2 regions of the Xanthomonas rydalmerensis genome follow, and region 2 is predicted to be linked to the other one. Evidence: predicted binding sites of a transcription regulator. Region 2 holds the regulator's gene; the other holds the start of a gene.
What was found. Region 2 encodes FliA, which starts transcription of late flagellar genes. Its sites were predicted from a motif close to TAAAGTTTNNCNNNCNNNGGCCGATAA; they were not measured.

Region 1 (7,155 bases), 1.6 Mb from region 2:
TGTCGGCGGCCAGCGCGGTGCTGTAATAGCCGACCGCGGTGCTGTTGGCGCCGCTGGCCCAGGACTGCGCGCCCAGCGCGCTGGCGAAGGCGCCCGGCGCATAGGCGAAGTAGCCCAGCGCGGTGCTCTGCAGGCCCGAGGCTTCGGTCATGCTGCCGTTGGCGGTGGCGTAGTTGCCCGAAGCGATGGCACCGGCGCCGAACGCGGCCGCATTGGTGCCGCTGGCCTGGGTCTGCACGAACAGGCCCAGACCCGGGATCAGGTCGGCCGGACCGCCGACCGCGACGCTGCTGGTGCCGGTGGCCGCGCTCTGCGTGCCGACCGCCGTGGCGTAGTCGCCGGTGGCATTGGCCACCGCGCCGAAGGCCGCCGCCTGCGCACCGCCGGCGTAGGCGCCCACGCCCACCGCCGAGGCGGCGAAACCGCTGGCATCGGCGCTGGCGCCCAGCGCGGTGCCACCGACCCCGGCGCTGGTGGCGCCGGTATCCACCGCCACCCCGCTCTTGGTGATCAGCGGCTCGCCGTTGGCGTCCACTGCCACCCCGCCGACCGCCACCGCCGCCGGCCCGGTGGCCTGCGCATTGGTGCCGAAGGCGGCGCTGTTCTGCCCGGCCGCGACCGCGCCACTGCCCACGGCGGTGGCCCCGTTGTTGAGCGCATCGGCGCCGGCGCCGAGCGCGGTGCTGCCGTTGCCGATGGCATTGGCGGCCTCGCCGGCGGCCAGCGCGTCGTCACCTTCGACGTAGGCGCCGGCATCGCTGCTGGCACTGCCGCTGGCCTGGAAATACTTGCCGGTGGTGGCCGCGGCCTGCTTCACCGCGTCCAGTTGCGCCACGTTGACCGCATCGGTGCCTTCGGTACCGGCGGCGACGTTGGCGATCTGCCGCTCCTTGCCGGCAGTGCCGACCGAGACGGTATTGGCGCGATCGGCGACCGTGCCCTGGCCAAGCGCGACGCTGCCGCTGGCGGCGGCCTTGGCGCCGTAGCCCAGCGCGGTGGAATCGTCGGCCTGCGCCCAGGACGCGGCGCCGAACGCGGCGCTGGAGGCGCCGTCGGCCGAACTCAGCCAGCCGACCGAGGTGGAGAACGCGCCGTTGGCCCAGGCACCGGCGCCGAACGCGCTGCCGCCCTCGCCCTGCGCCTCGGTGGTGAACAGGCCGAGCACGCTGCCGCCGACCGCGGTACTGGACGCGCCGCTGGCCAGGCTCGAATAGCCCAGCGCCACGGCGTTGCCGCCGCTGGCGTTGGCGCCGTAGCCGACCGCGGAAGCGAAGTCGCCACCGGCCTGGCTGAAGCCACCGTTGGCGGTCGCGGCCAGCCCGGTGGCCGCGGCGGAAAAGCCGGTGGCGGTGCTCTGCAGGCCGTCGGCGCGCGCCGCCGTGCCCAGTGCGGTGGAGAACGCACCATTGGCCTGCGCGCCGGCGCCAAACGCGCTGGCGCCCTGCTCGGCCGCGGTGGTGGTGCCTTCCAGCTGCACCTGGCCGTTCTCGTCGACGATCGACAGCGCACCGCCGACCGCGGTCGCCGAGGCGCCGACGGCGGTGGCGTTGCTGCCGACCGCGGTGGCATTGCCGCCCAGGGTGGTGGCGCCGCTGCCGAGCGCGCTGGCGCCGTTGCCGATGGCGTTGGCGCCTTCGCCGGCGGCGATCGCATTGGCACCCTCCACGTAGGCACCGGCATCGCTGGCGTCGCTGCCGCTGGACTGGAAGTACTTGGCAGTGGTGTCGGCGGTCTGCTTGACCGCGTCCAGCTGCGCCACGTTGACCGCGTCGGTGGCTTCGGTGCCGGCGGCCACATTGGTGATCTGGCGTTCGTTGCCGGCCTTGCCGACCGAGACGCTGTCGTCGCGGTCGGCCACCGCATCGGCGCCCAGCGCCACGCTGTTGCGGCCTTGCGCGACCGCGCTGTTGCCCAGCGCGGTGCTGTTGAAGCCGCTGGCGCTGGAGAAGCCGCCGACCGCGGTGGCGTACTCGCCCGTCGCGTCGGCCGCCACGCCGACCGCGGCGCTGGCGGCGCCGGAGGCGATGCTCTCGGCGCCGAGCGCGGTCGCGCCATCGCCGCTGGCGGTGCTGTAGTAGCCGAGCGCGCTGGCCTCCACGCCGCTGGTTTCGCTGAGCGTGCCGCTGGCCACGCTGCCGTCGCCGCTGGCATTGCTGGCCGCGCCGGTCGCGGTGCTCTGCGCGCCGCTGGCGTTGCTCTCTGCACCGACCGCGGTGGCGTAGTCGCCGCTGGCGCTGGCGTTGTCGCCGATCTGCAGGGCCTGCGCCTGGGCGCTGGTGGGAAGGGCGCCCGCGCCCAGCGCCAGGGCGATCGCGCCGGCCAGGGCCAGGCCGTGTGCGCGTGCGGCGCGGCGGTCGCGGACGACGGCGCCGCGCGCATCGCCGCTGGCCAGTTCCGATGCCACGACCCACATCCCCAGTGCGTTGTTCCAGACCTTGCGATAAATCCGATTCATCGACGACTGCTCCTCAATTCGGCTGGTTTTGGTCAAAAAGCCACCCTCGCCCGGCGTTCCGGCCGGCCGACCCCCTGTCGGTTTTTTGGTGCCGCACGTCCCTTACCGGGACGCGAGAGGCTCACGCCTGTCGCTGCTCGGAGCTGTAGATGAACCGAGGTGGAATGCGGAACTGACTCGAGTGTTAACTCGGCTTCGGAATTACGTCAAGTTTTTGACTTGATGAGACACAGGTCGTGACAAAAGCCGCGAATTCAGCCTGGTTTCGTTAATTTTTCGACAAATATCAATGAAAACAATCAGGTCACGTCAATTTTTCGGCACGCACCTTGCCATTCTTGACATGCCGCCTTTCCGGCGATTTCTTTTTCTGTCAAGGACTTGACGCAAAAAGGTGGTAAGTGCGCCCTCGGACCGCCGACGCATGCCGAAGGCCGCACCAGACGGACGCGGATGGAGTCGATTGCGCGAAATGCGGCCCCCGAGAGCGCGCGAGGGGGACCTGGACGCATGGCCGTGATTCGGTCCCAGCTCGGGAGCCGCGGATCGTTCGGCAGGACGGTGTTGGTTTGCGCACGGCGCAGGCATGCAGGGGCGTCGCCACGGCGATCAGCCGAGAGAGATGGTCAGACGCGCAACGCCTTTGCAGGAGCGGTCTCAGCCGCGACCACGCCCCCTCAGCACAGGCGGGCAGGCTGCATCGAGGAATCTCCTCGCGCACAAAACGACCGCATGCGGTCCCTCAGGCGCAGTGGCCAGCCTGGGCAATTCCCGCGTCGGCAGCTGCGGTGCCGCCCGCTCCGACACATGCGGACGTGACAGCACGCGCGTCGTAGCGCGTGCCCAGCGGCCGGCCTTGTTTGCGCCCGGCAGCCGCGCCGTCGTTCGCCGCAGCTCGGGTCGGGCATCGTCCATGTGTGGCAAGCGTGGCGAAAAATTCCGCGCAAGGCACCAGACTCGCTGCTCCGGCATCAGATGGCACGGTGCCACAGCAACGACGTGGATCGAAACCGGAAGGTCTTCTTCTCCCAGGAACGCAACACGGCAACCGCTAGAAGTAGAACCCGATGTTGAGGTTGAACCGCGAGTGCCACCTGGACCGGTCGCCGTCGTCGATCGCGATACCGTCGCCGCCTGCGAACCACATGTTCCTGCCGGCGATCCAGTCCAGATAGGTCAGCATGACGCCCTTCTTGATGCTGCACCCGGTGACGTTCTGCGAGGACGAACGCAGGTCGGGCCGATCGTGGGTGGGCAGGGTCATGCTGAAGTTGTTGTAGCAGGTCACATCGTCCAGCCAGCGTCCCTTGCCAAACGAATACGCGATGTTGGCGGTGGGGACATCGGCTTCGGCGGCGATCTCGAACGGCGCAAGGAACGCCGACATCGCGATGCGATCGCTCGGGACCGCGTAGCGATAGCGCGCCCACTGCACCTGGCTGGTCCAGCCGCCGCTGCTCCACTGCGCGTGCAGCGCCGCGGCGCGATGCCCGTAGCGGCGGCGATCCTCGACATCGAGTATCTGCCCGGAAAACGCCGACGCGCCAAGCAGGAGGCTGCCGTGTGCCAGGTCGACGCGGTGTTCGTAGCGCACATTCAGCCGATGGTATTCGCGATAGGGATAGCGCGCCGTCTCGGCGACATCGAACGAATAGCGCGCCGTGCGCGCACCGTCACCGTATTCGTCGCCCGAGAACCAGCCGACGTGCACGGTGTCGTTGCCGTTGGTGCGCATGAGCACCAGGCCCGGGTCGTAATCGTCTTCGATGCCGAGGTAGTAGCCGGACCCGAACCAGAAACTGTTGGAGGCAGTCGGCAACAGGCCGAACGGCACCTGCTGGATGCCGGCCTTCAGCACCGTGCGATCGTCGACGTTCCAGCCCACGAACGCATGATGCACCGCATTGAATCCGTCGTACCAACGCTGTTGCGCAGAGACGAAGAACGGACCGTCTCCCGCATTCAGGTCGACCCGCAGCAGTTCCAGATCGAGGCCATGCGTGGGGCCGTAATCCAGCCAGCCGTAGTTGAAACGGACCGCTCCGCCGAGCTTGAAGTAGGTCTCGGTGTTCTGAGTGTCCTGTGCGCATACATGACCGCTTAAGGCAGCGGCCAGCACGAATAAAAGCCCGGAACGAAAGGACATGAGCGTGACCGCCTCCCTGGTGGTTGTCGCCAGACCAGTATCGGCCACGGCAGGCCCAGCATGAGCATGAAAACGGAGATCAAGTTTGGCGCGGGGACGTCGATACCTCAGCGCAGCGGTGTGCCCAGCAGGGTCGCCCATCATCCACAACGGGAGCAGCAATGAGCAGGACCCTCGTCCGCCGTCACAGCGTCGCCAGTCGTTTGATGATCGGCACCGGCATCATCGCCCTGCTGTGTTTCGGCATGACCGCCGCCATCACCTATTGGCGCAGCAGCCATGCCTTGCTCGACGCGTCGCATGCCATGCTGCGCGAAGCGGCGCGCCACGAGGCGAGCGATATCTCCTCGGACATCGGTTCGGCCTTCGACGCCGGCGCGACCCTGGCCAACACCTTTCGCATTCAGCGCGGCGCCAACGGCGTGAGCCGGGACTCGGCCGCCGCCGTGCTGCATGAGCAGCTGCGTCTTCACAAGCGCTGGCTGGGCATCAGCACGCTATGGGAGCCGAACGCGTTCGATGGACACGATACCGCCAATGTCGACGCGCCCTTCCACGATGCGACCGGGCGCTTCATGGTGTACTGGTCGTACCAGAAGGGCGAGCTGGTGCGCGAGGCGCTGCACAGCTATGACAAGCCCGGCGAGGGCGACTGGTACCTCGCGGCGCGCAACAGCCACGCGCCGGTGGTGATCGAGCCCTACTACTACCCGGTGGCCGGCGTCGACACGCTGATGACCACCTTGAGCACGCCGGTGATGGACGGCGACAAGTTCCTGGGCACGGTCAACATCACCATGTCGCTGGATGCGCTGCAGAAACGCGTGGCGTCGCTGCATCCGCTGGACGTGGGCCAGGCGATGCTGCTGTCGCCGACCGGCGCGGTGATGGCCAGCGCCGATGCCAAGCAGGTGGGCAAGACGCTGTCCGATGCCCGCACCCAGGCGATGCTGGCAAACGTGCGCGCGGGACAGATCAGCAGCGACGAGGCCATGGTGGCCGGCGAGGACTGGTTGCGCGTGTTCGTGCCGATGCGCCTGGGCCAGGCGCCGCAGGTGTTCGCGCTCGGCATCATGGTGCCCAAGCACCACGTGATGGCGCAGGCCCGCACCTTGCTGTGGGTCATCCTGGCGGTGGGACTGTTCTCGGCCGCCCTGCTCGGCGTGTCGCTGTACCTGCTGCTGCGGCGGCAGGTGCTGGCGCCGCTTGCCGAGGCGGTCAAGGTCTCCGCAGCAGTGTCCTCGGGCGAATTGAACAGCCGCATCGAACCGCGCCGCATGGACGAAATGGGGCAGCTGCTGCAGTCGATGGGCAGCATGCAGGCGCAGCTGCGCGCGGTGATCGAAGCGCAGGACGACATGGCCAGCCGGCACGATGCCGGCGAGATGAGCTATCGCATGGATGCGGCGCGCTTCCCCGGCGAGTACGGCCGCATGGTGGCCGGCACCAACGACCTGGTCGATGCGCATGTGCAGGTGCAGCGCGAGCTGGTGGCGGTCATGTCGCGCTACGCGGTCGGCGACATGCAGCCCGACATGCGCGCCTTGCCCGGCGAGAAGGCGGCGCTCAGCGATGCGATGGCGGCGACCAAGCGCAATCTGCAGGCGATCAACCGGCAGATCCTCGCCCTGGCGCAGGCCGCCGCGGCCGGCAACTTCGCCACCCGCGGCGATGCGCAGGCGTTCGACCACGATTTCCGCGGGATGGTGGAAGGGTTGAACAACCTGATGCAAACTACCGATACCAACCTGGCGGAGGTGTCGCGGTTGCTGCAGGCGATCGCCACCGGCGACCTCACCGTGCGCATGAACGGCGAGTTCCGCGGCGTGTTCGCGCAGATGCGCGACGACGCCAATGCCACGGCCAGCCAGCTGGCGCAGATCGTCGGCAGCATCCAGACCTCGGCCGCATCGATCAAGGGTGCCGCCAGCGAGATCGCCGCCGGCAACCAGGACCTGTCGCAGCGCACCGAGCAGCAGGCCGCCAACCTTGAAGAAACCGCCGCCTCGATGGAAGAACTCACCTCCACCGTCAAGCAGAATGCGGACGGCGCGCGCCAGGCCAATCAGCTCGCCATCGGCGCGGCCGGCGTGGCCGCGCAGGGTGGGCAGGTGGTGGACCAGGTCGTGGAGACCATGCGCGGCATCGAAGCCTCGTCCAGGAAGATCGCCGACATCATCTCCGTGATCGACGGCATCGCGTTCCAGACCAACATCCTGGCCTTGAACGCGGCGGTGGAAGCGGCACGCGCCGGCGAACAGGGCCGCGGCTTTGCGGTCGTGGCCTCGGAAGTGCGCATGCTCGCGCAGCGCTCCTCCGGCGCGGCCAAGGAGATCAAGGACCTGATCGAAGACTCGGTGCAGCGCGTGGCCGAAGGCTCCACCCTGGTGCACAGCGCCGGCGCGACCATGAGCGAGGTGGTGGCCAGCGTGCAGCGGGTCACCGACATCATGGGCGAGATTTCCGCAGCGTCGCAGGAACAGTCGGCCGGCATCGCCCAGGTCAACCAGACCATCACCAACATGGACGAGACCACCCAGCAGAACGCCGCGCT
Region 2 (7,155 bases):
GAGAAGATCCCGGTGCGGCAGCTGCGCAAGATCGTCGAGGCCCTGGTCGAGCACGCGCCGCAGAGTCAGGAACCCGGCGCGCTCACCGCCGCCGTACGCAACGCCCTGGGCCGGTTCATCGTCCAGGAGATCGCCGGCATGGCCCCGGAACTGCCGGTGTTCACCCTGGCCCCGCAATTGGAACGTGTCTTGCAGGACTCTACCCAGGGCAACGGCGCGGCGCTGGAACCCGGACTGGCCGAACGCTTGCACCAAAGTCTGGCGGACTGCGTGAGCAAGCAGGAGGCGCGCAACGAACCGGCAGTGGTGCTGGTGCCGGCGCAGGTCCGCGCCGCCCTCGCCCGCCTGGTCCGCCACAGCGTCCCCGCGCTGTCGGTCCTGTCCTACAGCGAAGTGCCGGAGGACAAGCGGCTGAAGTTGGTCGGCACGATCAGCTGATTGGCGGGGATTGGTGATTTGGGATTCGGGAGTCGCAACAGCGGGCCCGGCACGCGGAGAGAGACAGCAATGACACGAACGAACACAACCAGAGCAAGGCGACCGGATAGCAGCCATGCCATGGCGGCCTCCGCAACCAATCCCCACTCCCCAATCCCGAATCCCGGCACTCACCCATGAAGATCAAACGCTTTGTCGCCCCCGACATGCGCACCGCCTTCCGGATGGTGCGCGACGAGCACGGGCCGGATGCGGTGATCCTGTCCAACCGGCGTACCGACGAGGGCATCGAGATCGTCGCCGCCAGCAATTACGACGAGGCCCTGGTGCAGCGGGCGCTGGATTCGGTGCGCCCGGACGAGGCGCCACGCGCCGCCGCGGCGCAGGCACCGGCCGCTGCCGCGCCGCGCGCCGCCCGCAGCGATAAGGCCGCGGCCAGCCCGGCGATGGCGATGATGGCCGCGATCAGCGAGCGCCGTGGTGGCGCCGCGGCGACCGCCCCGGCCGCTGCCGCAGCCCGGCCGCTGACCCAGCCGGCGGCGCTGGCCGCCTCGGCCATGCCTGCTGCGGCCGCCCCGGCTGCCGCAGCGCGCCCGGCCGCAGCGGCCAAGGCCCCGGCACCGGCCACGGGCCGCGCCGACTTCAGCATCCCCGAGGACGTGTTCCGCAACGCCCCGATCAGCGTGCCCATGCCCAGCCCGTTCGCCGCCGCCCCGGCGCCGGCCGCCGAGGCCATGCCGGCCTGGCGCGACGACGTCGCCGCGGTGGCGCTGACCCCGGTGGCGAGCCCGGCCCCGGCCGTGCCTGCGCCGAGCGCGGCCAAGCCGGACGCGCCGGCCACTGCCGGAATCCCGGCGGCCGCGACGCTGGCGGCGGTGCCGACCTTCCCGGCCCCGCAGAACGACGAACAATTGACGCAGCTGCGCGACGAACTGGCGCTGATGCGGCAGATGATCGAGCGCGAGATGAACCGCCTCACCGACGAACGCCTGCGCGGCTCGCCGGTCCGCGCCCAGGCCCTGGAATTGATGGACGACTATGGCTTCGACAGCGGCATCACCCGCGACGTGGTCATGCAGATCCCCGCCGACCTGGAGCTGCACCGCGGCCGCGGGCTGATGCTGGGCCTGCTGTCCAAGCGCCTGCCGATCGCCCCGCTGGACCCGATCGAGGAAGGCGGCGTGATCGCCCTGATCGGCCCCACCGGTGCCGGCAAGACCACCACCATCGCCAAGCTGGCCTCGCGCTTCCTGGAGCGCCATGCCGCCCGCGACGTGGCCCTGGTGACCACCGACACGGTCCGCGTCGGCGGCCGCGAGCAGCTGCACAGCTACGGCCGCCAACTCGGCATCGCCGTGCACGAGGCCGACAGCGACGCCGCGCTGCAGCAGCTGCTGGAGCGCCTGGCCGACTACAAGCTGGTGCTGATCGACACCGCCGGCATGGGCCAGCGCGACCGCGCCCTGGCCGCCCAGCTGCACTGGCTGCGCGCCTCGCGTGTGGTCCGATCCTTGCTGGTACTGCCTGCCAATGCCCATTTCTCCGACCTGGACGAGGTGGTGCGCCGGTTCGCCGGCGCCGACCCACAGGGGGTCATCATGACCAAGTTGGACGAGACCGGGCGGTTCGGCAGTGCCTTGTCGGTGGTCGTGGACCACCGCCTCCCCATCACCTGGGTGACCGATGGACAGCGCGTGCCGGACGACCTGCACCGCGCCAACGCCGCCAGCCTGGTATTGCGCCTTGAAGATTTGCGGCGCGCTGCCGATAAGCCCTGTACTCCGGAGCAGACCCATGCCGTCGCGTGACTACGTCAATCTGACCAATGCCTTCCCCCTGTCGGCGACGCGTAGCGAACCGCTGGGTCCGGTGCGCACCATCGCCGTGACCGGCGGCAAGGGCGGCGTGGGCAAGACCAACATCTCGGTCAACCTGTCCATGGCGCTGGCCGACATGGGCAAGCGCACCCTGCTGCTGGACGCCGACCTCGGCCTGGCCAACGTCGACGTGCTGCTGGGGCTGACGCCCAAGTTCACCGTGGCCGACCTGGTCGCCGGGCGCTGCACCCTGGAAGAGGTGCTGATCGACATGCCCAACGGGCTGATGGTGGTGCCCGCCGCCTCCGGCCGCCGTTACATGGCCGAGCTGCCGCCGGCCCAGCACGTGGGCCTGGTCAACGTGTTCTCCGAGCTGCAGCGCGAGCTGGACGTGATGATCGTCGACACCGCCGCCGGCATCACCGACAGCGTGCTGACCTTCTGCCAGGCCGCGCAGGACGCGGTGGTGGTGGTCTGCGACGAGCCGGCCTCGATCACCGACGCCTACGCCCTGATCAAGGTCCTCTCGCGCGAGCGCGGCGTGGACCGGGTGCAGATCGTCGCCAACATGGTGCGCGACCTCAACGAAGGCCGCCTGCTGTACGACAAACTGAGCCGGGTCTGCGAGAAGTTCCTCGGCGACGTGTCGCTGAACTACCTGGGCTGCGTGCCGCAGGACGACTGGCTGCGCCTGTCGGTGCAGCGCCAGCAGCCGGTGGTCAAGGCCTACCCGTCCAGCCCGTCGGCGCAGGCGATCGCCGAGATCGCCCGGCGCACCGCGCGCTGGCAGGCGCCGACCGCCCCACGCGGCAACGTCGAGTTCTTCGTCGAACGCATCATCCAGCGCGGGGTGGCCGCATGAACGCCGCCGCCCACTACCGCGCCGTCCAGCGCAACAGCGCCAACGACTACATCGCCCAGCACTCGGACCTGGTCCGGCGCATCGCCCATCACCTGGCGGCGCGACTGCCGGCCAGCGTCGAGATCGACGACCTGATCCAGGCCGGCATGATCGGCCTGATCGAGGCTTCGCGCAGCTACGACGCCGAACAGGGCGCCTCGTTCGAGACCTACGCCTCGATCCGCATCCGCGGCTCGATGATCGACGAGATCCGCCGCGGCGACTGGGTGCCGCGCTCGGTGCACCGCCGCGCCCGCGACGCCGCCTCGGCGATCCGCAAGATCGAACAGAGCACCGGCCGCGCCGCCGCCGCCAACGAAGTGGCCGCGGCGATGGACATGCCGCTTCCCGAATACCTGCGTTTGATGGAAGATGCCGCCCGCGGCCAGGTGCTGAGCCTGGAGTCGCGCATCGAGGACCATGGCGAGCTGGATACCATCGCCAAGGGCGGACCCAATCCGCAGCAGATGCTCGAGCGCAGCGAATTCGGCCGCGAGCTGGGCAAGGCCATCGCGCAGTTGCCCGAACGCGAGCAGTTGGTGCTGTCGCTGTACTACGAGCAGGAATTGAACCTCAAGGAAATCGGCGCGGTACTCGGGGTCAGCGAGTCGCGCGTGTGTCAGATCCATGGCCAGGCCACGGTACGGTTGCGCGGACGCCTGAAGGCGTTCGGTGTCGCCGATGCCGGTCTGGAAGACGAAGAATAGGAACCCTTAGGAGTCAGTGGTGAACAAGAACATGCGGATTTTGATCGTGGACGATTTCTCGACGATGCGGCGCATCGTCAAGAATCTGCTCGGCGATCTGGGCTTCACCAACACCGCCGAGGCCGAAGACGGCAACAGCGCCCTGGCCGCGCTGCGCTCGGCACCGTTCGAGTTCGTGGTCACCGACTGGAACATGCCCGGCATGACCGGCATCGATCTGCTGCGCAACATCCGCGCCGACGACAAGCTCAAGCACCTGCCGGTGCTGATGGTCACCGCCGAGGCCAAGCGCGAGCAGATCATCGAGGCCGCGCAGTGCGGCGTGAACGGCTACATCATCAAGCCGTTCACCGCGCAGACGCTGCAGGAGAAGCTCGGCAAGATCTTCGAACGCCTGGGAGCGACCGCCTAAATGGAAGCCACCGCCGAACGTACCGCCCTGATCGAACGCCTGCAAGGCGCGCTGGACGCGCTGGAGAACGGCGACGAGGCCGGCTGGCGCAGGGAGATCGACACCCTCGCCGCCTGGCGCACGCGGCCGATGATGCAGGGCCTGAGCCGGCTCGCGCGCGATCTGGGTCAGGCGCTCGGCGAACTGCCGGTGGTGCCCAGCGAGGCCGGCGAGCTGGACGACGCCTGCTCGCGTCTGGACCACGTGGTGGAGATGACCGAACAGGCCAGCCACCGCACCCTGGACCTGGCCGAGGAATGCCGCGCGCTGGCCAACCAGCTCGCCGCCGGCGGCCTCAGCGGCGACCAGGGCGAGATCCTCGACAAGATCCGCCACAACCTCACCGAAATGGCCCTGGCGCAGAGCTTCCAGGACCTGACCGGGCAGATCATCCGCCGCGTCGCCGGTATCGTGCGCCGCGTGCACGAAGGCTTCGGCGCGCTGGGTCTGCCGCCGAAGGAAGAACGCAAACCCGACGGCAGCCTGGCCGGCCCGGCCCTGCCCGGTCTGGACCGCCACGGCGTGTCGCAGAACGACGCCGACGACCTGCTGTCCGGACTGGGACTGTAATGCCATGAGCGCCGTACCCGACGACATCGCTGCCGACTTCATCATCGAGGCCCAGGAGATCCTGGACCGGCTCGGCGAGCAGTTGGTGTCGCTGGAGCAGGCGCCCGAGGACAGCGGCCAGCTCAACGCCGTGTTCCGCGGCTTCCACACGCTCAAGGGCGGCGCCGGCTTCCTGGCGATCAACGCCATGGTCGAGCTGTGCCACGCCGCGGAGGAAACCCTGGGCATGGCCCGCGCCGGCCAGGCCACCCTGCAGGCGCGGCACTTCGACGCCGCGCAGCAGTCGCTGGACTACCTGCAGTCGATGCTCGACGCCTTCGGCAGCGGCCAGGAGCCGCCGCGTGCGCCAGCGGAACTGATCGCGCAGTTCGACGCGCACGGCGATGCCGCCCCGGCACCGGCCCCGGCCAAGAGCGCCGCGCCGGCGCCCGCCCCCGCAGCGGCCACCGCCGCGGCCGCGGGGGATCTGATCAGCGACGACGAATTCGAAGCGCTGCTGGACCAGTTGCACGGCGATGCGCCGCCGACGGCCACGCCGCAGGCGCTGCAGCCGGCGCCGCGCGCGCCCAGCGCCGCGCCCAAGGCCGCGGCCGCCCCGGCCAAGGCCGCCGAACCCGAACACACCGTGCGTGTGGACACCAAGCGCCTGGACGCGATCGTCAACCTGATCGGCGAACTGGTGCTCTCGCGCAACCGACTCAAGACCCTGCGCGTGCGCCTGCGCGACGAGGAACTGGACCGCGCGGTCAGCAGCCTGGACATCGCCACCGCGCGCCTGCAGTCGGCGGTCATGCGCACGCGCATGCAGCCGGTCGGCAAGGTGTTCTCGCGCTTCCCCAAGGTCGCGCGCGACGTCGCCCGCTCCCTCAACAAGGAAGTGGAACTGGAACTGATCGGCGCCGATACCGAACTGGACCGCAACCTGGTCGAGGCGCTGGCCGATCCGCTGGTGCACCTGGTGCGCAACGCCATCGACCACGGCATCGAGGCGCCGGCGCTGCGCGAGGCCACCGGCAAGCCGCGCGGCGGCCACGTGCGCCTGTCGGCGCAGCAGGAAGGCGACTACGTCAGCATCGAGGTGCAGGACGACGGCGCCGGCATCGACCCGGAACGGCTACGCGCCAAGGCCCGCGAGAAGGGCCTGATCGACCCCGAGGCCGCAGCCCGCCTGACCACCGAGGAATGCCTGCACCTGGTGTTCCTGCCCGGCTTCTCGACCAAGGCCGAAGTCACCGATATCTCCGGCCGCGGCGTCGGCATGGACGTGGTGCAGTCGCGCATCCGCGAACTCAGCGGACAGATCCAGATCCAGTCGGAACTGGGTCGCGGCAGCCGCTTCCTGATCCGCGTGCCGCTGACCCTGGCGATCCTGCCGACCCTGCTGGTGCAGGCCGGCGACACCGTCTACGCACTGCCGCTGGCGCGCGTGGTGGAAGTGCTGCACGCCCCGCGCCGCTCGCTGGGCTGGTTCGACGGCCGCGCCGTGCTCGACCGGCAGTCGCATACCCTGCCACTGGTGGACCTGCGCCAGTGGCTCAACATCGACGCCCCGCAACTGCCGCTGCTGACCGTGGTGGTGCTGCAGGCCGGCGAATCGCGCATGGGCCTGGTCGTGGACCAGGTCCGCGGCCGCGAGGAAGTGGTGATCAAGCCGCTGCCGCGCTCCCTGCGCGGCCTGCCTGGCTACGCCGGCGCCACCCTCATCGGCGACGGCCGCCTGGCGCTGATCCTGGATGTGGATGGCTTGAAGGCCTGAGGGGCCGGGATTGGGGAATGGGGATTGGGGAGTCGTAAGAGCGGCTTCCCTGGCGCTTCTCTGCTTCTTGTAGGAGCGGCTTCAGCCGCGACGCGGTGAGGCTGGGACTCGGGAATCGGGATTGGGGAATCGCAAAAGCGGCTCGCCGCCGCATCGGTTCCCTTGTAGGAGCGGCTTCAGCCGCGACGCCGTGAAGCCGGGATCGGAGCTTGGCGATCGCACGCGCGGCGCACTACTCCCTACCGACACGATCCGAACGATCGTGCATAGGCACGCGCCAAGGTCAGCGCGTCGCGGCTGAAGCCGCTCCTACGACACACCGACCAACCCGCCGCGCTCGCGCGCTTGCGACTCCCCAATCCCGAATCCCGAATCCCCAACCCATCAAGTCCCCCGCCCCCTGGCCGATACCTCCTGCATGGACAAGCTCAGTCTCATTGGCCTGCTGTTGGCGATTCTGTCGCTGATCGGCGGCAGCATCCTCAAGGGCGCCGGCATTTCGGCGCTGTGGTCGC

Region 1: QN245_RS18015 (methyl-accepting chemotaxis protein) is a predicted target of FliA. The motif match lies at 4,681-4,707, and genes of this name have one in related genera.

The regions. Positions count from the first base shown of each region.
Region 1 is NZ_CP126170.1:4,246,985-4,254,139, forward strand. Features, by position in the region: gene QN245_RS18005 (ESPR-type extended signal peptide-containing protein) at 1-2,455, opposite strand, end outside; gene QN245_RS18010 (hypothetical protein) at 3,507-4,649, opposite strand; gene QN245_RS18015 (methyl-accepting chemotaxis protein) at 4,763-7,155, shown strand, end outside.
Region 2 is NZ_CP126170.1:2,599,372-2,606,526, forward strand. Features, by position in the region: gene flhA (flagellar biosynthesis protein FlhA) at 1-438, shown strand, start outside; gene flhF (flagellar biosynthesis GTPase FlhF) at 615-2,246, shown strand; gene QN245_RS10925 (MinD/ParA family ATP-binding protein) at 2,233-3,117, shown strand; gene QN245_RS10930 (RNA polymerase sigma factor FliA) at 3,114-3,863, shown strand; gene cheY (chemotaxis response regulator CheY) at 3,883-4,275, shown strand; gene QN245_RS10940 (protein phosphatase CheZ) at 4,276-4,884, shown strand; gene QN245_RS10945 (chemotaxis protein CheA) at 4,889-6,640, shown strand; gene QN245_RS10950 (flagellar motor protein) at 7,059-7,155, shown strand, end outside.